2 linked regions of the Lacrimispora indolis DSM 755 genome follow. The protein of the gene in region 2 interacts with the protein of the main gene of each other region in a pairwise test. Links are inferred from orthologs where the notes say so. Each region holds a gene or a part of one and is shown on either strand. Other genes may lie near its edges.

Region 1 (14,823 bases), 3.4 Mb from region 2 along the record:
CAGAGTCCGCCCCGCTTTACCGGGCGTAAAGGTATACCCGCAGGATGCTTCCTCTGATGCAGCCTCGACAAGATCTGACAGCCACCCAGCCCGCATGGCGGACTTTTCTGTATAATCATACATTAAATACTTTATATAACTAATAATATTGTAATGAATGCAACATGTCAAGTGATGGATTGCATTATTTACTACATATATTTCATTTAATGCAATACTATGGAATCAGGAGGAGCTACCTATGTATATAGATTTCAATTTTTCAAAACGTCTTTCCGAGCTTAGAGCCCAAAAAGGCGTATCTGCACGCGATATGAGTCTGTCTCTTGGGCAGAATCCCACATATATCAATAAAATAGAAAATGGACTAGCTCTTCCGTCCATGATGGGATTCTTTTATATATGCGAGTATCTGGACATTGAACCAGCCGAATTTTTCTCCCATGGCATCAGCAGCCCGGCAAAAGTAAGAGAGCTGATGGAGGATGCCCAGCATTTAAACAGAGAGCAGCTTGAGCACCTTCATTTAATCGTAAAGGATCTTTTGAAATCAGGAGGAAAAAAATAAAAAGGAAGCTGCGCTTACAGCATTCCTTTTATTTTTCCCAATGATTTCTTTTTATCAGCACCCCGGCAATTTCCATGTCTTCCGGTGTTGTAATCTTTATGTTGGCATAATCGCCCCGAATTAATTTCACCTTTTCCTGTGTCATGGTTTCCACCACCATGGCATCATCCGTTACTACCTCTTGATATTCTTCCGATGACATAAGCTTTTCATAAGCTTGAAGCACCAGCCCATATTCAAAGGCCTGAGGAGTTTGAATCAGCCATAAACGGTTTCTGTCCGGTGTCACGGAAGCAAATTCATTTTCATCGGAAACTTTAATGGTATCCTTAACGGGCATTCCGACCGCACAGGCTCTGTACATTCTGGCTCCATTGGAAGCTGCCTCTATGACCTCTTCGGTGACGCAGGGTCTGGCTCCGTCATGGATCAGCACATAGTCACAGTTTTTAACTGCTTTAAGGCCCTGGTATACGGAATGATACCGTTCCTTTCCCCCCTCTGTAACCGCAGTCACCTTTCTGAAACCGTATTTCTCTATGATCTCCTCCCGGCAATACCCGGCTTCTCCGGGTCCGGTCACCAGGATGATTTCATCTATCGAACTGCTTTCAAAAGCATGAAGTGCGTAATACAGCAGAGGTTTCCCAAAGAGTTCCAAGTACTGCTTATGCACCTGGCTTCCCATGCGTGTTCCTTTTCCTGCCGCCAATATGACTGCTGCTGTTCTTCCCCTGCTTTCTATCCGATTGCTTTCTCTTTCCTGTCCATGCTTTTTAGACATAAAGGCATCCTCCCGGCATATTACCTCTCCCCCAGTTTCAAGTTGGGGACCGCGTTTAAATCCCAACCGGCTCTCGCTCCATTGATATACTCATAATAAGCTGCAGTGCCGATCATGGCCGCATTATCGGTGCAGTAAACGGGTGACGGATAGTATAGGGAAATTCCGGCTTTTTTACAGGCAAGGTTCATCCCTTCCCGCAGGGCAGAGTTAGAAGCCACGCCTCCGGCTATGGCAACCTTTTTAAATCCATATTCTTTTGCCGCATCTGCCGTATGACTCACCAGTACGTCTACAACCGCATTCTGGAAGGAGGCAGCCAAATCAGCCACATTGATTTCTTCTCCCATCATGTTGGCGTGGTTGATGTAGTTTAATACAGCTGACTTCAAACCGCTGAAGCTGAAGTCATAAATGCTTCCCTCCACCTTTGCACGGGGGAATTTAATGGCATGGGGATTTCCTTCCCTGGCTGCCAGATCAATTTTCGGACCTCCCGGATATCCAAGGCCAACCGCTCTTGCCACCTTGTCAAAGGCCTCTCCTGCCGCATCATCCCTGGTACGGCCCAGAATTTCAAATTCTCCGTAATCCTTTACAACCACAAGATGGGTATGGCCGCCGGATACGATCAGGCATAAAAACGGCGGCTCCAGGTCCGGATGCTCAATAAAGTTGGCTGATACATGTCCTTCTATATGATGCACTCCCACCAGCGGTTTACCTGCAGCATAAGCAATGGCCTTTGCCTCAGCAACGCCTACAAGGAGAGCTCCCACCAGGCCCGGACCGTAAGTGACGCCTATGGCGTCCATATCCTCCAGGCGCAGCCCTGCTTCTAAAAGAGCTGCTTCTATGACCTGATTCATTTTTTCAATATGCTTTCTGGATGCGATTTCCGGCACAACGCCTCCGTATAAAGTATGAAGGGCGATTTGGGAAGAGATCACATTGGAAAGGACCTCTCTTCCGTTTTTTACTACAGCTGCCGCCGTCTCATCACAGGAACTTTCAATTGCAAGTATATAGACATCTTCCTCTGTATGGTTCTTTTTCATTGCCTCTCCCTCACTCCTCATCAAATTCCAGCTCTAAGGTCCAGGCATCCTTTGCCGCTTTGGCGCGGGGAAAGATTTCCCGGACTTTCTCCATATATTCCTCTGGCCTGGTAAGGGAGGGGCTGTAATGGGTCAGCCACATCTGCCTGGGCTGGGCTTCCTTTGCCAGCCTGGCAGCTTCATAAAAGGTCATATGCTTATATTCTCTTGCTTTCGTTTCCTTTCCGTCCTCACCGTACATGCCCTCGCAGATAAAAAGATCCGCCTCCTTTGCATATTCCGCAATCACAGGAACCGGTCTTGTATCCGTACAATAGGTGACCTTAAGCCCCCGTCTTTCCGGCCCTAAGACCATGTCAGGAGTTAAAGACCTGTCTCCGTCTACAATGGTTTCTCCTTTTTGCAGGCGGCTCCAGAATTTCTGGGGTATTCCGGCGGCATTGGCCCGGTCCACATCAAACCGGCCCTTCCTGGGGATGGAAATGGAGTAACCATAACAAACCACGTTATGGTTCACCCGGTAAGCATCGATCACATAAGGCCCGATTTTTACCTGCTCCCTGTTTTCGGAAAGCTCGATAAATTTCAAATCAAAGGGCAGCTCCGGCGCAATGGTCCGCAGGGCTCCCACCACACGCTCCAGGCCCTTTGGCCCGATAAGTGTCAGGGGTTCTGTCCTTTCCGCATTTCCCATGGTCAGGAGAAGCCCCGGAAGACCGCTGATATGATCGGCGTGATAATGGGTAAAGCAAATGATGTCAATGGGCTTCGGGCTCCAGCCCTTTTCCTTTAGCGCTATCTGGGTTCCTTCTCCGCAATCGATGAGAAGATCACTGCCTTCACATCTGGCCATCATGGCTGTCAGCCATCGGTACGGCAACGGCATCATTCCTCCGGTTCCCAGCAAACATATATCCAACATAAAATTTCCTCTCTTCTGCCCATGCTTTCCGGGCATCGAGGTATACCAAAAGGATGTTTCCTCTCTTCTGCCCATGCTTTCCTGGCAGGGCCCGTCCCGCTTTATGGGGCGTCGAGGTCTATCCGAAGGGTGTTTCCTCGCTTTGGTTTCGATCAATGAATGACGGTCAAAAAACCGCCTCATAAAATCATATCACAAAGCAGAGGCAATTAGCAACTATAAATATTCCAGCTGTTCTTCTACCTCCACTGGAATCTTGAATTCCTGGATGATGGCATCGTAACAGTCCTCACACAGATCAAAATGATGGATCTCCCCATCTTTCTCGGAGAAAAAGTCCCAGGTATGATTGATATTGATTACCCCCTCCCTGGAAACACCTTCTGACACGATAATTTTTTTGCCACAGCAGTTGCACACAACTGTTTCAAGCTGACCACCGTTTTTGTACTTTCTCATCTTCCTCTCACCTTTCCTTTTTCGCACTTACCAGTTAAGCCCTGTTTCCGCTTTGCATAATCTGAAAATAGGAAAAAGGGCATCCTTACTGGATACCCCTACATTATAAACGGAGTTTCCCCCTATTTTTAGTGGTAAATGTTTCATATCCGGCGGTTCCACATGATGACTGCATTTTCCTCAGGATCACGGTAATAATTTTTCCGGATGGTCTCCTCTTTAAAACCATAGGATCTATAAAGGTTTCTGGCTTTTTTATTGCTTTCACGGACCTCTAAAGACAAGGATTTTGCTTCCTTTTCTCTGGAATATTCCACCAGCTGGTCCATAAGTTTCTTAGATAATCCCCTCCCCCTGTATTCAGGAAGAACGGCGATCCGAAGCAGTTCCCCTTCCCCGGCAATGATCCGGAAGACGCAGTACCCAAGCAGGTCCCCCCCCTCTTCCTGTACCAGCCAGGTATCAAGGCTGCTTTCCAAACCTTCCTTGATGGATTCCAAGGACCATGGATCGGAAAAACAGATCCGTTCTATTTCATAGACTCCAAACACATCCTCCGGCCGCATTTCATGAACCATGGGCTTCTCCTCCTTTCATGGAAGTTCAATTCACCTTATGGCTTAGAACGGCTATGCCTCCCGCTCCCGTTCTGCCTGGGGCTTTCTTAAATAAACAGGGGCGTGTTCTTCCGCCGTAAGGGTCTTCCCCTCCTCGTAATACTTACAACCCAAGGCCGCCACTGCCGCTGCCCGCTGCCGGTTTAAATGAGCCGGAGCAAACAGGAAGGGAACTGTCATCTTTTCTTGTATTTGTTTTTTGTATACAGGGACGCCGTCTCCTAAGAACATCACTTTCTGTCCGGCTGCATTTAATTCTTCCACCAGTTCTTCAATGTCCATGGCGCATTGTTCCTTTATTATGGAAAAACCGTTCCGGTTATCATAAATGCCGGTATATACCTGATTCCTTCTGGCATCCATAATGGGGCAGACCCTGTAGGCACTGCCGTATAGGTTATAGGCCATGGCATCTACGGTGGGCACGGAAATCAGAGGCTTCTTTAAAGCAAGGCCAAGTCCCTTTCCCGTGGCAGAACCGATCCGCAGGCCGGTAAAGGAACCCGGCCCCCCGGAAACTGCGATTCCATCAATGGTCTCTAAATCCAGTTCCACCATTTTTACAATTTCATCCAGCATGGGAAGAAGGGTCTGGGAATGGGTCCTCTTAAAATTCACTGTATATTCCGCAGTTGTTACCTCGTCCTCCACAATGGCAACGGAAGCCACTAAAGACGAGCTTTCAATTCCAAGTATCCTCATTTACATTCCCTCCACGGTTATTTTCCTGTAATCAAAGCCTTTTTCCATGTCCTTTTCTATGGTTACGGTTATTACATGGTCAGGAAGAAGCTCCTTAATCAGGTTGGACCATTCAATAAGGCTCACTCCTTCTCCATAAAGGCAATCCTCATAACCGATCTCATCCATCTCGCTGACATCACCGATGCGGTATACGTCAAAATGGTAAAAAGGCAGACGTCCCTCCTCATACTGATTGACAATGGTAAACGTAGGGCTGTTTACCGGCTCCTCAATCCCAAGTCCTGATGCGAACCCCTGGGTAAATACGGTTTTTCCCACTCCCAAATCCCCATTTAAGCAGTACACAGAGGAAGGCCTGGCTTCCTCTCCCATTTTTTTTCCCAGTTCATAGGTTTCTTCTGGCTTCCAGCTTTCTATTACCATCATTTATATCCTCTTTCGCCTTTCAGGAGGCAGTTTTTCTTTAATAAGACTACGGATCTCCGTCTTTTTCTCTCCCAAAACGGAATCAGGCAGCAGATAGGCATGGACTCTGTCCATATACAGGATCATCATATCTCCTGCACGGTCCACCTTTCCTATGTTCTCCCAGGCAATGGGAAGGCTTTCCTCTCCCTGGGAAACCAGAATTCCTTCCTCATCAAAGGTAAGGAGCATGGAATTCTGGATCCTGGGGTTCTTTGCCTGCCTGGCTGCCTTTAGATAAAGAATGCCCGGCTGCCAGACCGTAAACATCAGGGCGCAGACGATCAGCAGCACCCGGTACGGGGTAGAATTGGAACTCCATGTGGTGATAAGTAGGAAAACAGCAGCAGCGCTGAAAATAATATTAAAAAGCCCCTGCAGCCCCTGATAGGAATGATACATAGAAAACTTCCACAGATCCTTTGCAGTCAATTTTACTTCTATCTCAATCGGATGTTTCTCTTCCACTCTTTTCTCCTTCCTGTGCTTTGGCACAGCAATTCCTGACATAATCTTTTTAATGAAGGCAGGGGAATTCAGTTTCCATTTATAGCTTCATGGTCAGTGCGATCCTCTTTTTCTGTGCGTCCACACTTATGACCTTGACCTCAACAATGTCCCCCACACTGACAGCTTCTAAGGGATGTTTGATAAATTTATCCGACATCTGGGAAATGTGGACAAGGCCATCCTGATGTACGCCGATATCCACGAAAGCGCCGAAATCAATGACATTTCTCACGGTTCCCTTTAAAACCATGCCTGGTTTTAAATCCTTCATCTCCATGACATCGGTGCGGAGAATGGGTGCCGGCATCTGGTCCCTGGGGTCTCTTGCCGGTTTTTCCAGTTCCTTTACAATATCCCGCAGGGTAATCTCACCGATTTCCAGCTGAGCTGCCAGAGACTTATAATCCAGGATTTTTTTGCCGATTCCGCTTAAGCCTCCCCGGGCCAGTTCTTTCAGATCATAGTCCAGCTTTTCCAACAGCTTTTTTGCTGCCTCATAAGTCTCAGGATGTACGCTGGTTCCGTCCAAAGGATTCTTTCCTCCCTGGATCCTCATAAAGCCGGCACACTGTTCGTAGGCCTTTGGCCCCAGCTTCGGAACTTTACGAAGCTGGCTCCTGCTGGCAAATGCTCCGTTTTCTTCCCGGTAAACCACGATGTTCTTTGCAATGGGTTTTGAAATGCCGGATATATATTCCAGCAGGGAAGCGGAAGCCGTATTTAGGTCCACGCCCACTTTGTTCACGCAGTCTTCCACAACGCCCTGAAGGGCCTCGCTTAAATGCTTTTGATTCATGTCATGCTGGTACTGGCCAACTCCAATGGATTTCGGATCGATTTTAACCAGCTCTGCTAAGGGATCCTGCAGTCTTCTTGCAATGGAGGCTGCACTCCTCTGGCCAACGTCAAAATTAGGAAATTCCTCTGTGGCAAGCTTGCTGGCGGAATATACAGAAGCCCCTGCCTCGTTTACGATGATATACTGAACCGGTTCCGGTGTTTCCTTTAGCAAATCCACGATCACTGCCTCCGATTCCCTGGATGCGGTTCCATTCCCAACGGAAATCAGGGAAACGTGGTATTTTTTGATCAGCTTCTTTAAAACGGCCTTTGCTTCCTCCACCTTGTTCTGAGGAGCCGTGGGATAGATGACCACGGTATCAAGGACTTTTCCGGTCTCATCCACAACAGCCAGCTTGCAGCCGGTCCGAAATGCCGGATCCCAGCCCAGGACTACCCGCCCGGCAATGGGGGGCTGCATCAAAAGCTGTTCTAAGTTCTTACCGAACACCCGGATCGCTCCATCCTCTGCCTGCTCCGTCAAAGAGCTTCTCACCTCCCGCTCAATGGCAGGGGCGATCAGACGGTCATAGCTGTCCACGATCACCTCTTTTAAGACAGGAGTGGTGTATGGGTTGTCTCTTACAATTACCTGCTTTTCCAGAAAACGAAGAATCTGTTCCACGGGAGCGAGTATTTTTACCGTGAGAATCTTCTCTTTTTCTCCACGGTTTAATGCCAGTATCCTGTGGCCTGCGGATTTTTTAATGGTTTCCTCGTAGTTATAATACATTTCATATACGGATTCCGCTTCTTCATCCTTTGCCGTTCCCTGAAGACTTCCCTGGTTCATGGTAGCATTCCTGATGTAGGTGCGGTATTCCGCATTGTCGGAAATCCGTTCTGCCAGGATGTCCTTTGCTCCGCTTATAGCCTCTTCCGGGGAAGAAACGCCTTTTTCTTCGGAAAGGTACTGGTCCGCGGCCTCTGTTAAGGGAGTCTTAATCATCTGAAGCATGATCAGATCCGCAAGAGGCTCCAGCCCCTTTTCCTTTGCAATGGTGGCCCTTGTCCTTCTTTTAGGTTTATAGGGACGGTATAAATCCTCTACAGCAACCAGGGTCTGGGCTTCCAATATCTTTTTTTCCAGCTCAGGAGTCAGCTTCTCCTGCTCCCTGATGGAGGAAAGGACCTGCTCCTTCCGCTCTTCTAAATTCCGCAGATAGCGGAGCCGCTCATCTAAGTTTCGCAGAACCTCATCATTTAAGGAGCCCGTAACCTCCTTCCGGTATCTTGCGATAAACGGGATGGTGTTCCCTTCATCAATGAGCTTAACTGCTGCTTCCACCTGTCCGCGGGTAATGGAAAGTTCTTCTTGTAATGCCTTTATTATATCCATGGCGATCCCCTTGTTTTTCAAAATTTATATACTGGTGACACAAAAAGATATGTCTGCATACCCTTCAACCTTTCCATTCTGATGAATCAAGGGATCCGAGTGCATATCCGGCTGATGCCCGGTGAAGCAGGGCACGCTGTTCAAACGGGAGCTGAAAGACATTTTCTTCCAGTCTTCATTCAACTTACTATTATAATTCATCAACCGGTCTAATGCAAGACCTGTCTGGACACGGGGGACTTTTCATGCTACAATCATACAATAGTATAACTTATCGAAAGTGCTTTTGCTTCCGATAATATGGTATATGAAAACGAGGTAAATCACGAATGGAAGAAAATCATAACAGCAACAACGGTATGCTGCCCCAGATCCGTCCCACAGGTTCTTTTCTGGCCTTCTGGTCCGTTCTTCTGGGCGGTATTGGACTGGCCAGCGACTGCATCCCCTTATTCAGCATCTGGAGTCTGCCGGCCGGTCTTTTTCTCGGCCTGATGGGCATCGCATGCGCAGTGCTTTCCAGACAGGGAAAACCCTTTACCCAGCAGGCCCAGCTCGGTCTGATCCTGTCTGTTATTTCCACAGTCTGCGGACTTATGATGGCATTGTTCATTATTTTTGTATATGATACCATGGACACCAACACACCTTTGGGCCACTACTTCAGACAGGTTTTTGAAACTGCCTCCCAGGCCCTTACAGCCACCTCTCCTTCTGGAGAATAGGGACTACCTCAAAAGAGGAAGCAGGTCCACACCTTTAAAGACCAGCATATAATTCTTGAAAATCCAATTGGCCGCCACGATCGCGGCCCCTGCCAGGATAAATATCCTGTCTGCTTTTCTTATATCCACGGAAGACTTTTGCCTTTTAACGGCAGCCCTTAGGATCATTTCCAAAAACAGTACAAAAACAGCATAAAGGACCAACGGATGATACTGAAAACTCATCCGTAAGTCCCCCTTTAACAATGACCGGATGGCCCGGGTCCCGCCGCAGCCCGGGCAATAAAGTCCGGTCAGGGTTTGAAACAGGCAGGGAAGCCCCAGGCCAAATAATTTTTTTAACCAGTTCATTTTTTGCAGCCTCTAATCCGCCAGATCAAAGGCATCATGGACCGTCCTCATAGCACGGTTTACATCTGCTTCATCGATCAAAACTGTTATCCTGATCTCAGAGGTGGCGATCATCTTAATGTTTACGTTAGCGCTTGATAGGGCCTCGAACATCTTTGCAGCCACTCCCGGATTGCCTGTCATACCTGCACCGATGATGGAAATCTTGGCTACGCCTTCCTCGCTTGTCACATCCTGAGCGGTAATGGATTCCTTATTTTCCCTTAAAAGATCCATGGTTTCCTTTAAATCGGTCTTTGCTACCGTAAAGGAAATGTCTTTTCGCTCTTCCCGCCCAATGGACTGAATGATGATGTCCACGTTAATATTGTTCTTTGCCAGGAGATTAAAGATCTTAAAAGCAATTCCAGGCGTATTTTTGACCCCGATTACTGAAATACGGGCTACATTCTTATCTGCGGCCACGCCGCTAACCAGCATTCTTTCCAATTTTGTTTCCTCCTTGACAACTGTACCTTCTGCTCTGGTCAGGCTTGACAGAACAACCAACTGAACTCCATAGCGCTTTGCCATCTCCACAGACCGGTTATGAAGCACCTTTGCTCCCAGGGAAGCAAATTCCAGCATTTCATCATAAGAAACCTCCGGAAGCTTTCTGGCATTTGGAACAATGTGGGGGTCTGCTGTGTATACACCATCCACATCAGTATAGATCTCACATGAGTCCGCATGGAGGGCAGCGGCCAGGGCTACTGCAGTCGTATCGGAGCCCCCTCTGCCAAGTGTTGTTAAGTCATCGTATTTATTGATTCCCTGAAAGCCTGTGATGATCACGATCTTTCTGGCCTCCAGCTCATGCCGTATGCGTTCCGTATCGATCCTCTTTAATTTTGCCATCCCATAAGCAGAGGTGGTGTGCATGGCCACCTGGGACGCATTTAAAGAAACGGCCGGAACCCCCAAAGAATTCATTGCCATAGCCATAAGTGCCACGCTGACCTGTTCTCCTGTGGCTAAGAGCATATCCATTTCCCTCTTTGGAGGGTTTGGATTCATCTCATAGGCTTTTGCAATGAGACCATCCGTAGTCTTTCCCATAGCGGACAGGACCACTACTACCTGATTGCCTTTTTCATATTCCTCAATGCAGCGCTTTGCCACATTAAAAATTCTTTCCTTGTCTGCGACGGAGCTACCGCCAAATTTTTTCACTACTAACATTGATGCCTCCTGGCGAAAAGTCAAGCGGATATTCCCATCCGCTTTGCTGTATGCTCATAAACTGTTACACCTTGTAAAGCGGAGATTCCAGCTCCGCTTCACGCCTTATCAGCGGGGCATTCAGCCCCCCGCTGATACAAGCAAGCCACCATGCCCGCTGTTTCGTTCTCCACAAACCGGAAGCAGGGGATTACTTGTTTGCATTCAATTCTGCGCGGATGCGCTGCCTGATCCCTGACAGCTTTTTCGCTTTTTCTTCATATTCTTCTTCAGTCATGACTTCAGTAAGGACCGCAAATTCATCCATATGGTCCAGTTCCACCACTTCCACCTTTCCGAATACTTCCTCCACTTCTTTCATGCGCTTTTCAGCGATCCCCTTGATTCTTACAAAATAGCGGAAGGAGAAGCTGTCTATGGCTGAAATGGCAAGGCTTTCCCTGTCCCAGCCCATTTCCACATGACGGCCATTGTCTTTCAGGGCTTCAATAATATCCGCGGCCACAGCGCTGGCTGTGGGAAGCTTTCCTGCTCCGCTTCCGTAGAACATGGAAGTGCCTAACATATTTCCTTTTACAAGAATGCCGTTATATACGTCATTTACCGAATATAAGGGGTGATCCTTTCCGATCATGACCGGGGCTACAAATGCATGGGCAATCCCTTCCCGGATTCTGCTTGAACCAAACAGCTTCACAGAGGTTCCCATTGCATCGGCATAGCGGAAATCCACATCCGTTATTTTTGTAATCCCTTCTGTATAAATATGCTCGTAATTGACCTCGTGTCCCGTTGCCACGGCTGTCAGAATGGCAATCTTTCGACAGGTGTCGTGTCCTTCCACATCGGCTTCCGGGTTTCTTTCCGCATAACCAAGCTCCTGAGCCTTTCTTAAGGCCGCTTCAAAGGTCTCTCCCGCTTTGTCCATTTTTGTCAATATATAGTTTGTGGTTCCATTTAAAATTCCGGTGATCTCTTCAATCTCCTCCCCGGCAAGGGAGGTGTAAAGAGGGCGTATGATGGGAATGCCTCCGCCTACGCTGGCCTCGAAAAAGAAGTTCACGTTATGTTCTCTGGCAATCTCTAAAAGCTCGGTGCCGTATGCAGCCACCAGGGCCTTGTTGGAGGTTGCCACATGTTTTCCTGCCTCTAAGCTTGCCTTTACAAAGGGATAAGCGGGATTTAATCCTCCCATAGTCTCGATCACCATGGACACTTCAGAATCCTTCTCAATGACGGAAAAGTCATGAACAATTCTTTTTTCCATTGGATCCCCCGGGAATTCCCTTAAATCCAGAACATACTTCACTTCTACCTTGTCGCCGACCCTTTTGGCAATCATCTCCCTGTTTCTTTCCAAAACCTCTGCCACGCCTGATCCAATGGTACCATAGCCCATAATTGCAATATTTTTCATATCTCTCTACTCCCTGGCTAAAATTTTAACGTAGTGGACCCCATTTTTTTCTTCCATATCCTCCACCATTTTTGAAACATTGCCGGTTGTCTCAAGGACTTCCACGCTTAATGTCAAGGTGGCCACCCCATTGACCGGAATGCTCTGGTGTATGGTAAGGATATTGGCTCGGTACACAGCTACCACATGAAGCAGGTCGGACAGTAAGCCCGGTTCATCATCCATCTGCATCACAAGAGTAATGGTTTTTCCCTTTGTATTATCATAAAAAGGAAAGATATCATCCTTATACTTATAAAAAGAGCTGCGGCTGATCCCCACCCGGTCAGTCGCCTCCTGAACAGTGATGACGCGCTCCGATTCCAACAGCTTTTTTGCCTCAACTACTTTCAGCAATACTTCAGGTACAGCCTTCTGCTTTACCACAAAATATTTACTTTTTTCTTCCATAATAAAAATATCTTCCCTTCTGTGTCCGCAACCGAAATACATCTGTGCTCATAGGGAAGATATTATCATATTTATGCAGGGTATGCAACTATTTTTCTATTTATTTTCTTTGGTTCTTAAAAAAATACAGGGAAAGACTTCTATTCCTCACTGCTGTCTCCGGCCTTTGCTCCTGTGCTCAGCCAGCGTAAATAGGCGTACATGAACTGATCCAGGGAACCGTCCAGAACGCTTCCAACATTGCCTGTTTCCGCATTGGTCCTGTGATCCTTGACCATGGTATAAGGCTGAAGGACATAGGAACGGATCTGGTTCCCCCAGCCGATCTCCGTCATATCCCCACGGATACCGGAGAGTTTCTCCGCATTTTCCTGCTGCTTTAACAGATAAAGCTTTGCCTTTAACATCTGCATGGCTTTATCCTTGTTCTGGAACTGGGAACGCTCATTCTGACACTGGACCACAATTCCAGTAGGAAGGTGGGTGATGCGGATTGCTGAGGAGGTCTTGTTGATATGCTGCCCGCCTGCACCGCTGGAACGGTAGGTATCAATGCGAAGGTCCTCGTCGTTGATCTCCACATCAAGGTCCTCTTCAATATCCGGCATAACATCACAGGATACAAAGGAGGTCTGGCGTTTGCCTGCAGCATTAAACGGAGAGATGCGCACCAGACGGTGAACGCCTTTTTCCGACTTTAAATACCCATAGGCATTGGTCCCGTTGATCTGCACTGTGACGGACTTGATGCCCGCTTCTTCCCCGTCAAGGTAATCCAGGACCTCCAAAGAAAAGCCTTTCTTCTCTGCCCAGCGGCAGAACATGCGGTACAGCATGCCGCACCAGTCACAGGACTCGGTTCCGCCTGCGCCTGCGTTAAGCCTTAATATGGCGTTGTCACTGTCATACTCTCCGGACAAAAGGGTGTTGATGCGCATGGATTCCAGTTTTTCCTTGAATTCCCTTAACATCTCTTCCACTTCCGGAATCACGGAAGGATCATTCTCCTCATTACCCATTTCGATCATCACGCCGATGTCTTCAAACTTCGTCTCTAAATCCTTATAACTCTGGACCGTATCCTTTAAATTCTTTGCAAATTGTACGATCTTGGCCGACTTTTCAGGATCCTCCCAAAAGCCCGGCTCTTCCATGGACTTATCCAGCTCATCGATCCTCTTTAACTTATTATCTAAGTCAAAGTGAATCCCTCACTTCCACTAATGGTTTTTCAAAGGTTGATAATTCGTATTTGTACTGGTCTAACTCTACCACTGTGTCACCTGCTTTCTGTTTTTAATTTATAAATACAAAATTGGAGTCCGGCCCTTAAAAGGGATGCGAACTCCAATTTTATAAAAATACTATACTAATTTACGTCCGCAGCACTGCTTATATTTCTTACCAGAACCGCATGGACACGGATCATTGGGGTAAACCTTGGCCTCCACCTTTTTCACCGGCGCTTTTGCAGCACTGTCGTCCTTATTGGTTCCTGTCACCTTGGCAGCCGGTTCTCTTTCCACCTTCTGCTCCACGCGGATGTGGAACAGGATCCTTACGGTATCCTCCCTGATTGCCGCCGTCATTTCATCAAACATCTGATATCCGCTCATCTTGTATTCCACCAGCGGATCTCTCTGTCCGTAAGCCTGCAGGCCGATGCCCTGACGCAGCTGGTCCATGTCATCAATATGGGACATCCATTTATTATCAATCACCTTTAAGAGAATCACCCGCTCGATTTCACGGATCTGTTCTCCCTCCGGGAACTCAGCTTCCTTTGATTCATAAAGCTTAATGGCTTCTTCCTTCAGCATGTGCTTCAGCTCATTCTTCCTGATCTTCTTATCCTCAGGAAGAGTGACCGGATTTAAAGGAATGATGGGAAGGAGAAGGGTGTTAAGCTCGTTTAAATCCCAATCTTCCGGTGCCTGGTCCTCACTGATGGAAAGGTCCACCGCATTTTCTACGATGTCGGTCACCATCTTTAAGACAACATCCCGCATATTGTCTCCGTCCAGAACCTTTCTTCTCTCCGCATAAATCACTTCACGCTGTTCGTTCATGACCTCGTCGTATTTGAGAAGGTTCTCACGGATGCCGTAGTTGTTTGTCTCGATCTTCATCTGAGCCTTTTCAATGGCGTTTGAAAGCATCTTGTGCTCGATCTGCTCTCCTTCCGGTACACCAAGGGCATTGAACATACCTACCAGTCGTTCGGAACCAAACAGACGCATTAAGTCATCTTCAAGGGAAATATAAAATCTGGATTCACCCGGATCTCCCTGACGTCCGGAACGGCCGCGCAGCTGGTTATCAATACGGCGTGACTCATGACGCTCAGTACCGATGATCTTTAAACCGCCTGCTGCCTTTGACTCATCGTCAA
Region 2 (14,961 bases):
GGTGAGTCTTGGACTCGCGGATCATATTCCTGATGGCATTGTTGAAAAACATGATTTCAAATGCAGGATAAACGCTGCCATCCAAAGCCGGAATGAGCTGCTGGGAAACCACTGCCTGAACCACCATGGAAAGCTGCATCCGGATCTGCTGCTGCTGATTGGGAGGAAAATTGTCGATGATGCGGTCAATGGTATTGGCCGCTCCCACCGTATGAAGGGTGGAGATCACCAGATGGCCGGTTTCGGCAGCCGTCATGGCGATCCGTATGGTTTCATAATCCCTCATCTCTCCCACAAGGATCACATCAGGCGCCTGGCGAAGAGCCGCCCGTAGACCGGTCACATAGCTGTCCGTATCCGTGGTAACCTCTCTTTGGGTCACCACGCTCTGTTTATGGCGGTGAAGGTACTCAAGAGGATCTTCAAGGGTGATCACATGAGCGTTGCGTGTATTGTTGATTTTGTCGATGATACAGGCCAGAGTGGTGGTCTTGCCGCTTCCGGCAGGCCCTGTAACCAGGACAAAGCCTTTTGTCATCCTGGCAATTTCCATAACGGTCTCAGGAATATGAAGCGCCCTGTAATCAGGCAGTTCAAAGGTTACCACCCGGATCACCGCCGCAAGAGAACCTCTCTGACGGAATACGCTGGAACGAAACCTGGAGACACCGGGAAGGGCAAAGGAAAAATCATCATCTCCATGCTCCCGCACCTTTTCCATTGTCCGGTTTCCAGCCAGCTCATACAATTCCGTGATCAGCTGTTCCATTTGAACGGGAAACAGCTTTTCTTCATTCTGATATACGATCCTGCTTCCTATTTTATATGAAAACGGCATGCCAGGCACCAGAAAAATATCTGATGCATTCTGGGCCACAGCAGCACTTAACAAGTCAATTACCTTCATTTTCCAGTCTCCTGATCTTTCATTTCTCCGCCTGTCCACACGGGCATGGAATTATCAATTTCATAATCTTCTGTCTGAATTATCTTCCACTTGGATATCCGGATGTCCTCCCTTTCCTCCGGCTGTAAGAGCAGCTCTATAAAAAGGGCCTGGGACCGTTCCATTGGGATTTGCACAGTTACGGTTTCTTCCTCCGGATGATAGGCTTCTCCAAGCTCCCGGACCAAAAGCCGTTTCCTCTCCTGGGAATCCAGGCTTTTTTCCCGGACCACTGCCGTCTGTTTTAAAACCATCTGATAAAAAGCTTCCCCCTCCCCATCTGCCCGGTAATACTCTGTCACAGCCAAAGCATTGCGCTCCGCCAGATTCCACTCGCTTTTGGCGGTGCTTAAGGAAAGCAGCCCAAAGGTTATCAGGCACATGACAATAAATATGAGAATAAGGGAAGGAGTGCCTATGTTGGCCTTGTATCTGTTCTCCTGTTTTGCCATGGTTCCACCTCCGTCAATGTTGGGTTTCATGTCTCTTCACCGTAAGAGAATAGACCCTTTTCCCATTTCTGCTTACAATTACTTCCGCCTGCTCCGGCCCGGCAATTTCTGCGCTTACACCAAAGGCAGCTTTTTCTATTTCACAGGGATTGCCGGCCCGGTCAAATCCCATGGTATAGGAATCAGGGTCAGCCTTAAGCCTATGAGCCTGAAACTTCTTTTCAAGTCCCTCTGTGCCCTCCCCTTTCCAGACCTCTGCCACGCTTTGGGCGATGAGCACGCCCTGATTTAAATCCGCAGCCGCCCGGCTCATGAAATCCGCTTTTACAAATGTTTTTATACAGATGCCCGCACAAAGGATAAAGAAAAAAACAACGGCAATCATCTCCATCATAAAAACGCCTGAAGGATGTTTTCTATTCATCTTCCGCCCCTCCGCTTCTTAAGGAAAGCCAAAGGCTGCCTCCGCCCTCACCTTCCGTTATTATATGAAGGAGTCTGCCATCCATTTCCATGGAAACCGGACTGCATTCCAGAATTTCAATTCCATCCCCCACTCCCAGGCCGCTTTCTGCGTCTGTAAACAATTCCCACAGCCTGCCATCCAGGTAATAAATATGGGTCACATAAACCGAATCCTCAATCTTCTGTTCCAGCTTAAGGACAGGGACCCCAGCCATCTCTGTGAGAGAAACCCGGCCGGCCTCATCCCCCTGCCTTACCTTATTGGCTATGTAGCTTAAGGCAACGCCTTTTTGATAGTTATCCTCTGCCCTGGCATTGATATTCTCATAGACTTTGCCTCCGATGAGCACCGAAAATAAAGCGCAGAGCACAAATACAAGAAACAGCAATATGGTAAAGAGAGTATTTGCCATCTGGCCTCTCTGGTTTTCTTTTCCGTTCAAATGCCCACCTCCCGGTTATGGTTCCTGGGGATTGACTGTAATATCCGGCATAAAATTGGAAGCAAAGCCGCTGTAAAACACATCATACCGATTCCTGTCAATCTGTATTCCATAATTTTCTTCCAGATACTCCACATTGGGCGGATATCTTCCCTCAATGGCATAACACTGCACAGAAGCCCTTCGTATGGCATCCCGAAGGGTTTCCGCTCCCCTAGCATCGGCCTTATTAGAAAAAGTGAGCACTCCTGACACAAAAAGAACCAGCACGCCTGCAAAGGCTGCCAGGAAAAACAGCTGGCCAAGAGCCTCCCTTGGAGACCTTTTCCATTTCTTCATCCAGATGTCCTCCTATCCGATCGCCGATAAAACGCTGACAAGTGGAAGCATGACAGACAAAAGCACCATCCCCACTGCAACGGCCAGCACTGCCACCACCGTGGGCTCGAACCGGCTGACCATGTGTTCCATGGCAGCATCCGCCTCTTCCTCATAGCTTCTGGAGATTTCCTCCATAACCTGATCCAGGCGGCCGCTTCTGGTTCCTACCTTTATCATCTGTGCATAAAAGCCCTTAAACAGCCCTGTATTTTTCATGGCGGTATAATAGTCGGTTCCTGCCTCAAGCTCCCGGCCACAGCCACTGATCTTTTCTTCCACGGCCCGATTCTCCACCAGCTGTCCTGCCAGTTCCATGCCCTTTTCTAAATCAAGCCCGCTGTGAAGTGTCAGGGCCAGAACCGCAGTAAAGCGCCGGTTGGCTATTGCCAGGGCCATACGGCTCCTTCTTTTCAGCCACTGGATCAGCCGTTCCGTTATCAGGAACCTTTTCCCTTTTCTGCTAAGGAGCCACAAAAGGGCGGCCGTAAGAGCCAGAAGGACCGAAAGAGCCAGGGCAGCCGCGCAGAATGCACCTCCAAGTCTTGTTGCAGCAAGAGAAACCGGCGACATCTCTGCCCCCAGCTGCTGGTATACATCTTCAAATATAGGCATAACCTTGGTGAATAAAACAAGAAGGACTACCAAAAGCATAAAGATCATGATGACCGGGTAGGTAAGGGTATTCCTGATATTCTTCATAAGAGTATGTTCTTTTTCATAATATCCTGCCAGGGATTCCATGATCTGGTCCAGGGTCCCGGTTTCCTCCCCCAGCTTTGCCATATGGATCACATAGAAAGGATAAACGCCTGTATTTTCCAGCACTTTCGAGAAAGGAATGCCCAGCTCCGCCTCCTCCGCCATCTGTATAAGAAGCTTTTTCTCTTCCTCCCATACCGCATCCTCCGCCATAACAGACAATCCCTCGTCAAGAGGGATTGCAGCATGGAGAAGAATGGATATTTGAAGGCAGAAAGCGGAAAGTTCCCTTGAGGAATACGGCTTTTTCGCTTTCGTTTTCATCTGTTGTATCTCCTTTAAATGAAGTTCTTTAGTACGTATATTTTGCCTTATAATTGGAGCTGTTTGTGATATATTGCTGTATGGCCGGGTCACTGTTTCCGGAAGATGCAAATGTCGGGTCCATAAGCTTCCAGTCATATCCGTCAAAATAGATGATATTGTCTACCCAGCCCTGGCCGTCAATATAAACATTGACCCACGCATGGTAAAGGCTGCCCGTATAGCCCACCACCAGCTTTGTGGGGATATCCTGGGAACGAAGCATTGCTGTCATAACTGCCGCATAGTCAAAGCAGATCCCCTTTTTCTGAGCCAGCACCTGATCCACATTGGGCAGATAGCCGGACTGAACGGAGCTTGCCAGCGCCGTATCGTAAGTGAAATTCTTGATTACAAAATTATAAACGTTGGTCACAACCCCAATGTCATCGGTTGCAGAAGCCGCCAGCTCCTCTCCCATTTTCACCACCGCACTTCCCGCGGAAAAATTCACATACTGATTAGGGTAAAGAAATGGATCAAACTGATCTGCAAGGGTCACATTGATATCGCTGCTGGATTTTATGGCATATTGGGTCCCCTGTACCTGCTCCAGAACCCGGACCGTGTATTTTCCGTTTCCTTCCGTCAGAGGGAAGACCTCATAGGAGGATCTGGCATTTAAATCATAGGAATACGTCTCTCCTCCGCCTTTTATCACCTGAACCTTTATCTTGGAGGAATTTCCGCTGTACTGGACCATCACATAGCCATGGCTTGTATTGGAAGCATCGATGAGCACAGAGCCGTTCCCATAGGTGACCGTTCCCGGAGCCTGAGGGATTCTCACATTGCTCCCGGCCGGTTTTGAATAAAGAGGAACCGCATCGTCCTCAATGGTCACCACAGTCTTCCACTCAATGCTTTCATCTGTACTGTCCGCTGCAGCAATATTACTGCCTGACACAAAGCCGCTGAAAGAAAACAGTATTCCGGCGCAAACAGCCGCCATAAACGTACCATTCTTTTTCATAATCATCATCTCTCCTCATCTATTGTCCCAAACGTTGTCTAACAATCTCATACGCCAGCACACCTGCTGCTACAGAAGCATTCAAAGAATCGATATCCCCCTTCATAGGTATGGAAGCGACCATGTCACATGTTTCCCTGACCAGTTTTCCCACACCGCTGCCCTCACCGCCGATTACAAGGCCGATTGGCCCCTTTAAATCAAGGCGGTACATCATTTCCCCGCCCATATCGGCACAGACAAACCACATTCCTTTTTTCTTCAATTCTTCCATGGTAGCCGTTAAGTTGGTGACCTTGGCCACCGGCGTATAATTAAGCGCCCCTGCTGAGGTCTTTGCAACCGTTGCCGTAAGTCCCACTGCCCGGCGTTTTGGAATAATGACCCCATGTGCCCCGGCTAAATTGGCTGTACGGATGATCGCCCCCAGATTATGTGGATCCTCGATCCCGTCTAACAGGAAGAGGAAGGGGGGCTCCCCTTTTTCCTCTGCCGCCTTTAATAAATCTTCCACTTCCGCGTATTCATAGGCTGCCGCATGGGCAATGACCCCCTGATGATGTCCTTCCTCGGACATCTGGTCCAGGCGCTCCCTTTCCACGAAATTAATGATGGTATCCTTCTTTTTTGCTTCCCGGATAATGGACTGGATCGGGCCATCCTGAACTCCCTTTTGCACGTACAGCTTATCAATCGTCTTTCCGGAACGGAATGCTTCCAAAACCGCATTTCTTCCCTCTATCGTAAATTCCTCTATCATTCCAGTTCTCCTATTCGTTCAAGTCCCTTTCCCACCAGGGTGACCAGCCGGTCTAAATCGCCGTTTAAATACAGATAGCCGCACAAGGCTTCAAATCCGGTGGCAGTCCTGTAATCGGCAACGGTTGCATGCTTTGCAGTCGTCACCGCCTTGGCATTGCGCCCCCGCTTGTATGCTGTCACCTCTTCCGGAGTTAAATCCTCGTCTTCAAGAAGCCGGCGGATGATCTCTGCCTGGGCTCCTGCATTCACCAGCCTGGCACTCTTCTTATGCATATTATGCACCTGGGTGCTTCCATGGTTCATAACCTTTGTCCGCACGATCAATTCATATACCGCATCCCCGATATAAGCCAGTGCCAATGGAGAATAGGATTTTATATCCACTTCCTTCAGCTTCAGCGTATCCTTAAAAAAATCAGAAAACCCTGACAGTGATGTTATATTCTCTTCCATTTTACACCTTCCCTGGTGTCCTCCAAAACGATCCCCTTTTCTAAAAGCTTTCCGCGGATCTCATCAGCAAGGGCAAAGTTCTTGTCTTTTCTGGCCTGCTGCCTGTCTGCGATCATTGCTTCGATCTCATCATCCAGGATCTCTTCTTTTTTTTCCGTAATAATTCCAAGAACATCGCACAGCCGTTCAATGGTTTTCTTTAAGTAGACCACATATTCTTTGGAACTGTCTTCGTTTGTGGTGGAATTGCTTAATTTTACCAGCTCAAAAATGGCGGAAATAGCATCTGCTGTGTTGAAATCATCATCCATTGCTGTCTCATATTTGGAAACCAGCTCCTGTGCGGCCTTTTTATCCTCACCTTCAAGAAGCTTTTCTGTTTTTGCAGAGGCCTCCAGTCCTTTTAATTTATCCACAGCAGTCAGGATTCTATCCAGCCCGTTCTTTGATGCTTCCATTAAATCGGCGCTGAAATTAATGGGGCTTCTGTAATGTGCGCTGAGCATAAAGAAGCGAAGAACCTGTAAATCATACTTTTCGCTGATATCCCGTACAGTGAAAAAATTACCCAAAGATTTGGACATCTTTTTATTATCAATGTTCAGGAAGCCATTGTGCATCCAGTATTTCGCAAATTCCTTTCCATTGGCCGCCTCACTCTGGGCGATCTCGTTCTCATGATGGGGGAAGATTAAATCTTCTCCGCCTGCATGAATATCGATTTGATCCCCAAGATATTTCTTGGACATTACGGAGCATTCAATATGCCATCCCGGACGCCCTTCACACCATGGAGACTCCCAGTAAGGCTCTCCTTCTTTTTTAGGCTTCCAAAGGACGAAATCAGATGGATCCTCTTTTCCGTCTTCTCCGGTCACTTTAATTTCCCGGAAGCCGGACTGTAAATCTTCCAGATTCTTATGAGACAGCTTTCCATACTCCTCAAAGGTTTTGGTGCGGAAATAGACTGTTCCATCCTTTGCTTCATATGCATGGCCGGATGCAATGAGTTTTTCGATCATATCCAGCATACCGCAGATTTCTTCAGTTGCCAGGGGATTTCTGGTGGCCGGTTTGATATTCAGACTTTCCATATCCTTTTTGCATTCCGCAATATAACGCTTGGAAATGGTGTCAGCATCCACCCCCTCTTCAATGGCTTTTTTTATGATCTTATCATCTATATCGGTAAAGTTTGATACAAAGTTTACCTCATATCCCTTATATTCAAAATATCTCCGGACCGTATCAAATACGATGATGGGCCTTGCGTTTCCAATGTGTATGAGATTGTAAACCGTTGGTCCGCAAACATACATCTTAACCTTTCCGGGCTCTAAAGAAACGAATTCTTCCTTCTGTCTGGATAATGTATTATAAATTTTCATAGTTTCTCCCTTTCCTCTTTACTGCTATGCTTTCCGGGCAGAGTCCGGTCCGCTGTATCGGGTGTAATGGTATACCCGCAGGGTGTTTCATCAATTCCGCTTTATTTCCCGCAGCCTCTGCAGCAGCCTCCGCAGCCCTCTGCCATGATCTTGTCGTCATAACAGTAATCTTCCATGGAGGTCAGCAGGACGATGGCCTGGGAGGTTATGCCCTCTCCTTTTCCGGTAAAGCCAAGCCCTTCCTCTGTAGTAGCCTTTACATTGACCTTTCCATCAGGAAGCTTTAAGGCCTCGCCAATGTTTTTTACCATCTCAGGCCGGTATGTCAAAAGCTTTGGCTTTTGTGCAATGACAGTGGCATCGATATTTTCAATCACATATCCCTGCTCTTCCAAAAGTTCGCCTACACGCTTTAAAAGTTCAATGCTGGATACTCCTTTATATTGGGGATCCGTATCCGGGAAATGCTCTCCGATGTCTCCCAGAGCTGCCGCACCTAAAAGGGCATCCATGACTGCATGGACCAGCACATCTGCGTCAGAATGGCCCAAAAGTCCCTTTTCATAGGGAATCTTCACGCCGCCCAGAATCAAATCCCTTCCTTCCGCCAATTTATGCACATCATATCCCTGTCCAATCCTCATAATTCTTCCTTTCTACTTTATTGCCCACGCTTTTTGGGCATAGTGGTATACCCGCAGGGTGTTTCTACTTTATTGCCCATGCTTTTTGGGCATAGTGGTATACCCATAGGGTGTTTCTTCTATTTAATATCTGTTTCTATACAATCATACGCAGCTTTTTGCTGATGCACCGAAGCTGCACGTCGTTTTGGCAAAAGCAGCTTTCTCCATCTACGTGAACTGCCATGGGACGGTCCATATGGATCATAACTTCCTCACAGGAATAATACCTGATGCCCCTATTTAAAGATTTCCTTCCCATAAGTGAACGAAGAAGAATAGGAACCAGCTTTCCTTTTTTCCTGTTGCTCATAACGCAGACAGACAGCAGCCCGTCCTCAAAATTCGCATCCGGGGCAAACTTAAACCCGCCACCCTCATAAGGGTGAATGTGGACGGATATAAAATAAGCGTTGCTGAACTCAACCTTCTGAACCCCGTTCAGGAGAATATATCCCTTTGAGGGCTTGGCCAGAATAAGCTGCCTGACTCCCACCAGGAGATAGGCAAACTTCCCGAGACAAAGCTTATGGAACCATCCCTTTGACTTAGAGTAAAGGATGCTGTGGCAAACGGCCGCATCCATTCCGATCCCGGCGCTGACCATAAAACGGCGGTGGGATATTTCTCCATCCCCGTAGGACAAAACTCCGTAATCCATAAGTTTGTAATATTTCGGATGCAGTATTTTCTTCAAGCAGCGGACCGGGTTCTTAGGGAGCTTTAAGCTTCTTGCCAGATCATTACCGGATCCGGCAGGAATATACCCAAGAGTAATAGAACCGCAAAAGGAAAGCCCATCCAGGATTTCATTTACAGTTCCGTCTCCGCCTACTCCTATGATAACACTTGATTCCCTGCAGCCTTCTGTCAGCTCTTTGGCAAATCTTCTGGCATCTCCCGGCTTCTCCGTAAGAAAGGCCTGATACTCCGCATGGCAGGCTTTTAACATTCTTTCTATTTTTTTCCAAATGTTTCTTCCCCGCCCGCAGCGTGAGTTCGGGTTTACAATAAAATAGTACATGGAATCCCTCCACTTTTTGCTATTTGTTAGTATAACATAAAACAGAAGAAATGAATATAAAAATTATGGAAAAACCCATTTGCACTTATGCCCGGCAAAAAAGAGCGGCTCTGTCCTGACTGATATATCCAGTACGGACAGCGGCGCTCTTTCCTGTAACCTTGTATTTATACTGCTTTTCTTATAATATCTCATTCTTAAACGATTCCACATCATCAATCAAAATTGCCTTTGCCCGCTCCAAATCACCGGACTCAATGGCCTCTACCAGATGGACGTGGTTGCTTCCGTCGGAGACCTTGCTTTCATTCCATAGCTTTGTAAAATACTGATTGGATATCCTGGTACAGATATTCATGGCATCTGCCAGGGATTTCTGTATATAGCTGTTTCCGCAGTAGCTGCACAAGGTTCTGTGGAAAAGATTATTGGCTTCCCAGTGGATCTTTGAATCCCTGGTTTCGGTAATCCGTACCGCCTCTTCATTTTGACGCTTCAATTCGTCAATCTGTTCTTTGGTAAGGCGGAAAAAACACAACTCCAGAGCGCCCAGTTCAATCACTTTCCTGTATTCTATAATCTCCATAATCTGACTTGGAAGTATGGCAGTCAGCTGGTAGCCGAACCTAGGAATGTTATTAAGCACCTCTTCACTGCACAGCTGTACCAGGGCTTCTCTCACAGGAGTCTTGCTGACCCCGTATTTTTCTATGATCGTTCTTTCATTAATAATATCATTTGCCTGGTAGACGCCATCCAGAATATCTTTCATGATACCCTCATACACCTGGTTTTTTATAGATTGGCCCTGCATCATGTTTCCCCTTTTTCTTATCGTTAATTTAGCCTTTTACAGCCCCCGCCATCATTCCAGACTTCTGAAATGTCTGCAATATTAAATATAACACAATTATTGGAATAATTACAAGTGTTGTGCCTGAAAGAATTACCGACCAGGGCGTTGAAAGGCCCTCGCTGACAGGAAGCAGTGAAATGGTTACCATCAGAGTATATTTCGCCTGTTTTCTCAAGTACAGCAGAGGCCAGAAAAAGTCATTCCATCTGGCAATCAAGGTTACAGAAGCCCAGGAAGCCAGTGCCGGTTTAATGACCGGCAGAATAATTCTCCGGAAAATTTCAAAATCCTTGCATCCGTCTATTTTAGCCGCCTCGATCAGTTCGTCAGGAACATCGCTGATATACTGGTGCATATAGAAAATACCTACAGCCGTGGCGATACGGGGGATTACCAGAGACCACAGGCTGTTAATCAGATTCAGTTTCTTCATGATGATAAACAGCGGAACTGCTCCTACCTCCGGAGGCACCAGCATGGTTGCAATAACAAAATAAAACAGAAAATTTCTCCCCGGAAACTTGTATTTTGCAAATGCAAATCCTGCCAGAGCACAGAAAAATAAGGAAGTCACAGTCCCCATAACAGTGGTAAATACGCTGTTAAAGAAATTGGCTGCCACAGGTATCATGGAAAACAGCTTGTTAAAATTACTCAAAGTAGGTTCAGCAATCCAAATGGACTGGAACCCGCTGATGCTTTCTGAAGTTGGCTTAATGGAAATCAGGCACATCCATAAAATAGGAAGAATGCAGACCAGGGAAATGATTATCAATGCTCCATGAACCCCAAAGGATGCCAGATTTTTCTTACTCGTATATCCCATATACTCTCCTCCTATAATTCTCCCTGTCTTTTTTTCACTGTCATCTGTATCATTGACAGGACCGCCAGTATCATAATAAGAATCACGCCGATAGCGGATGCATAACCCATGTTGAAAATATTGAATCCAGATTCATACATGTACTGGAACAAGGATGTGTTGGACGTGCCCGGTCCGGGCAAAATGTAGGATTCATTAAAAAGCTTCCAGCTGTCCACGGTAAGGGTAATGGAGCAGAAAAACAGAATATTGCCCAGGGATGGCAGGGTGATATAAAAAAACTGCTTCCATTTATTGGCCCCATCTACAGTCGCCGCTTCGTAATAATCCCTGGATATGTTTAGCAGGCCGGAAAATACAATCATGGTAAACCAGGGAGTATTCCTCCACACATTCAGCATGATCACCGGAATCCTGGAATACTTAGTGCTGGTGAGCCAGGGAACCTTTTGAAAGCCAAGAGTGACTAAAAGCTCATTAAACAGGCCCACATTCTCATCAAAAAGCATACGGAAAATCAACCCCATGGCAATGGCCGCACAGATATTCGGAAGGAATGTAACTGTCTTGAAAAATGCCCTTCCTTTTAAAATATCTGAATTTAACAGACTTGCAATGAGCACAGAAAGCACCAGTATGAATATCAGGCCTGTAATCCAGTATACAACCGTATTCTTAAGAGCATCCCAGAACATGTTGTCAATCAGCAGCTTTTTATAGTTGCCAAACCCGCAAAACTCCGGCGTACCGATTCCCTTCCAGTTCGTGAAGCTGATGGCAAAGGTCCAGACGGCGGGGATCAGCTGGAATACAAGAAACAACAGAAAAAAAGGCAGTATGAACAGATAGGGAGCTTTATATTTATTCAATGTCTTAAGCATGTGATCTCTCCTCATATTTTACAACTAAGAAAAACGCATTTGGAGTTTTTTAGTTGATGCGGCATTCGCCCGATGTATATGCATGCATATTCGACCGGCTCATTGCCAAAAAACACAAGGGGAAGGCAGGTCCTTCCCCTCATAAAGTACCTTTCTACTTAACGATTTCTGCCTTGCCGATCTTTGCCTTTAAGTTCTTATCCATATTGGCAATGGCCTGATCCATGGTCTGGTTGCCTGCCACGTAATTCTCCAGCTCTGCTGAAATAATTCCATCTGCCTCTGCATCCTGAGGTGTGACAATCAGGTTGGTTGCGCCGTTTTCCAGACACTTGCCCTCTATCTCCCGGAAAGACATGCCGCCATAAAAGCTGGAAGGCTCTTTCCAGAAGTCATCCTGAAGCATTTCTATTGAAATAGGGTTGGCATATGGAGCATTCTGGGCTTCCATGGATTTTACCCATGTGTTTCTGGACTGGGTGTCAAAGGTAAAATCCTTCCACATCTGTTCCAAAAGTCCGGCATATACGTTATCACCCTTGTTTACAATACAGAAATAGGAGGATACGGGCGCACCTGCCTTGCCTACGCCTTCAAACACAGGGGAAGACATGACCCGCCACTGTCCTGAAGTCGTCTGGCAGTTCTTCCTCATAAACTCATCCCAGAAAGCACCGATGTAGAAGGTCGCCACTTTCTGTTCGTTGATTGCATCATATAATGCAGGCTCCATGATTTCAGATTTTAACAGGAGCCCTTCTGAATAGAGGGTGTCCAAAGTTCCCAAAGCCAGCTTTGTCCCTTCATCTTCTCCGATTACAATGCCGCCGTTATCATCCCAGATTCTTGCATTTGCCTGAGGCATAAGACCTCTTCTTCCCCAGTACCTCCAGGTCCTGCTGCCGGGGCTGATGTAGGACAAATACACCTCACCGTTGCTTTTTTCCTTTAACAGGCGGCCTGCCTCCACATAACCGTCAAAGGTCTCCATCATTGCCGGGTCCACACCGTACTTTTCAAAAATGTCTTTGTTATAGAATAACACATTGGGACGCACCGACTCCGGAAGTCCGTAAATCTTGCCGTTAACTGCAGCATCATTGGCGGCACCTTCCACCATCTTATCTAAGTAGGGCTGCAGGAACTCTGTCTCATCCTTTAATATTCCTGCCTTAGAAAGGTCCATGATGTTCACCGGATCTAAGTATGTAGCATCAGGAAGGTCGTCATCTGCGCCTGCCAGTGCAGTCATGGTGATTTTCTCACGGCTCTGTGCATGCCCCTCTGTCTGCACGATCTCAATCTTAACATCAGGAGCAATGTCTTTGTGGTCAGCCAGCCAGGCATCATAGTACTCCTTAAGATACTGGGGCTGGCCTGTGCCGTAGATGGTGATGGTACCTGCCGGATATACGGTTTTATCCCCGGCCGTACCTTCTTCCTTGTCTGCTGACTGAGTGCTGTTGCCTGCGGCTGCCGTCGTACTGTCTGTACCGGCGTTGTTTCCCCCACAGCCTGCGATCATGCCTGCTGTCATTACTGCCGCCAAAAAGCTTGATGCTGTTCTTTTCATCTTTTTTCCTCCTTTTATATCTCTCTTGCCGCTTCTGCTATTGCACGGATCCTGTCATAAGGAATCTCTGTAGGAAGTGTGCAGTCAGCGCCAAGAATGAATGATGTTTTTCCATTATCACGAATTACCTTTTTTGCTTCTGCCTTCAGCTCATTGATCGTCCCTTCTACCATAACACCGCTTCTGTTGGCAAGCCCGCCCATGACGGTTGTGCCCTGGAAAAGCCTCTTCCCTTCATCAAGACTGAAATCAGTCTCATAAATTCCCCAGTTTACCACATCAGCCAGGCTGTTAAAGGATTCGTACCTCTTCATGTTTAAATTATTTTTACACATATGAAGAAAGTTCATACCTCCGGCTTCTTTGGAAGCTTTTAATATCTCCTTGTCAAAGGGCTCTATCATTTCCGAAAATTCTTCGTCAGTGAAGTAATGCTTCTCTCCGCCTAATGCTGCGTAATAAATTCCATCCAGTCCAATCTCCTTATATTTTACTGCCAGCTGGCACATCCCATCTGCAATTCTCTTAAACGCTTCCAGAACAGGCTGTTTCTTCTCCCTGATATGGGTGCAGAATAATTCTCTTACGCCCTCATAGCCATAACGTCCCTCAATGGGGTGAATGGCTGATGCACAAATTCCGTGAAGTGTGCCAAGGGAAAATGCATCCGGATCTGCCTGATCCAGGATTCTCTTTGCCATTTCAATCTGGCTTTTCAAGAAACCATCATGTAAGGAATAAGTGGGTATTTTATTCCAGTCCTCAGGAGTCCTGATCTCCCCTGCATCCGGAACCAGGTTCTCATTCATGATCTTGATGATATCCGTATCTGTCTGACGGAAAAATTCAAGATGAGACTGAACTCCCTTCTCCCCTTTCGCCTCGCTTTCCGGAAAGTGCAGCGAAAACCCGGTGGGCACATAATCCACTTCTTTTCCCTGGATCGCTGCCAATACCCGTTCTCTCTTTGTCATAATCATATCTCCTTTGTTCTGCTGTTTATACCACTGATATTATCACTGTTATGATCAATTGTCAATATGATCTCCGTCACTTTTTACACTTTTCATCATATTTATTTTTAATTTTGTGCACTTTGCCTCTCCATACAGTTTCCCGGCCAAGGCTCAATGCATCTTTTTTAAAATGTTGTATCCCATACCACCAGCTTAATTGGAACAGTTTCATAAATTTTCTTTTGCCTCCATGGGGTGTCCCTGAGTTTCTACACGAATACACAAAAAAAAGACATCTGCTGTAAAACAGATGTCTCCAAAAGTAGCGGAAGGGAGATTCGAACTCTCGACACCACGGGTATGAACCGTGTGCTCTGGCCAACTGAGCTATTCCGCCATATTTAATTTTATGAATAAGCAAATTTGCTTATCAATGGGACCTACAGGGCTCGAACCTGTGACCCTCTGCTTGTAAGGCAGATGCTCTCCCAGCTGAGCTAAGATCCCAGTGCTTGTCTTGGTCAGGAGCTCTTTATTTTCTCTTGTTCCCGACTGCCTCATTAGTATAATATTAATTGTATTAATTGTCAACACTTTTTTGTCAATATTTTTCATTTTTTCCTGTTCCACTGTTTGGCCCTTATTTTCCAAGGGTTTCCGCCATTTTACTATGCAGGAGGGCAACGAGGATCTGCCGGTATATCCCTTTAACTCACAAACTCAAGGTGGAAAAATGTTTTATTTCTGCATTATTCTCCATGGAGAATATCAAACAGTTCCTGATAATAGGTTCCATATATACTTCCCTTTCTCCAGATAAATGTAAAGTCATGGGTC

The links.
Region 1: the proteins of rlmB (region 2) and tsaE interact in binary tests that used the Escherichia coli proteins (3 or more experiments, as listed by UniProt). The link is inferred for Lacrimispora indolis DSM 755 from one-to-one orthologs.

Annotation. Positions count from the first base shown.
Region 1 is NZ_AZUI01000001.1:2,814,047-2,828,869, reverse strand. Bases 3,824-6,684 are described here. They hold tsaE (tRNA (adenosine(37)-N6)-threonylcarbamoyltransferase complex ATPase subunit type 1 TsaE), read right to left. Parts: upstream 5,537-6,684; coding sequence 5,111-5,536; downstream 3,824-5,110. Other genes in these bases: K401_RS0113510 (Tex family protein), read right to left, coding at 6,126-6,684; K401_RS0113515 (YcxB family protein), read right to left, coding at 5,540-6,046; tsaB (tRNA (adenosine(37)-N6)-threonylcarbamoyltransferase complex dimerization subunit type 1 TsaB), read right to left, coding at 4,421-5,110; rimI (ribosomal protein S18-alanine N-acetyltransferase), read right to left, coding at 3,935-4,369. Also shown: K401_RS0113555 (helix-turn-helix domain-containing protein), read left to right, coding at 242-568; ispD (2-C-methyl-D-erythritol 4-phosphate cytidylyltransferase), read right to left, coding at 597-1,352; tRNA (adenosine(37)-N6)-threonylcarbamoyltransferase complex transferase subunit TsaD, read right to left, coding at 1,373-2,410; K401_RS0113540 (ribonuclease Z), read right to left, coding at 2,421-3,332; K401_RS0113535 (hypothetical protein), read right to left, coding at 3,549-3,791; more of K401_RS0113510, read right to left, coding at 6,685-8,267; K401_RS0113505 (hypothetical protein), read left to right, coding at 8,597-8,992; K401_RS0113500 (DUF2752 domain-containing protein), read right to left, coding at 8,996-9,343; K401_RS0113495 (aspartate kinase), read right to left, coding at 9,356-10,564; K401_RS0113490 (homoserine dehydrogenase), read right to left, coding at 10,755-11,981; K401_RS0113485 (ACT domain-containing protein), read right to left, coding at 11,988-12,431; preprotein translocase subunit SecA, read right to left, coding at 13,796-14,823. UniProt on the Escherichia coli protein: Required for the formation of a threonylcarbamoyl group on adenosine at position 37 (t(6)A37) in tRNAs that read codons beginning with adenine.
Region 2 is NZ_AZUI01000001.1:6,247,005-6,261,965, forward strand. Bases 3,613-6,611 are described here. They hold rlmB (23S rRNA (guanosine(2251)-2'-O)-methyltransferase RlmB), read right to left. Parts: upstream 5,483-6,611; coding sequence 4,742-5,482; downstream 3,613-4,741. Other genes in these bases: K401_RS0130260 (type II secretion system F family protein), read right to left, coding at 3,613-3,710; K401_RS0130265 (transglutaminase-like domain-containing protein), read right to left, coding at 3,739-4,722; K401_RS0130275 (Mini-ribonuclease 3), read right to left, coding at 5,479-5,937; cysS (cysteine--tRNA ligase), read right to left, coding at 5,922-6,611. Also shown: K401_RS0130235 (type IV pilus twitching motility protein PilT), read right to left, coding at 1-907; K401_RS0130240 (hypothetical protein), read right to left, coding at 904-1,398; K401_RS0130245 (hypothetical protein), read right to left, coding at 1,412-1,822; K401_RS0130250 (DUF4860 domain-containing protein), read right to left, coding at 1,815-2,306; K401_RS0130255 (hypothetical protein), read right to left, coding at 2,322-2,645; more of K401_RS0130260, read right to left, coding at 2,658-3,612; more of cysS, read right to left, coding at 6,612-7,325; ispF (2-C-methyl-D-erythritol 2,4-cyclodiphosphate synthase), read right to left, coding at 7,427-7,969; K401_RS0130290 (diacylglycerol/lipid kinase family protein), read right to left, coding at 8,106-9,032; K401_RS0130295 (GntR family transcriptional regulator), read right to left, coding at 9,214-9,849; K401_RS0130300 (carbohydrate ABC transporter permease), read right to left, coding at 9,875-10,714; K401_RS0130305 (carbohydrate ABC transporter permease), read right to left, coding at 10,726-11,595; K401_RS0130310 (ABC transporter substrate-binding protein), read right to left, coding at 11,750-13,168; K401_RS0130315 (uroporphyrinogen decarboxylase family protein), read right to left, coding at 13,183-14,142; K401_RS0130335 (LysR family transcriptional regulator), read right to left, coding at 14,874-14,961. UniProt on the Escherichia coli protein: Specifically methylates the ribose of guanosine 2251 in 23S rRNA.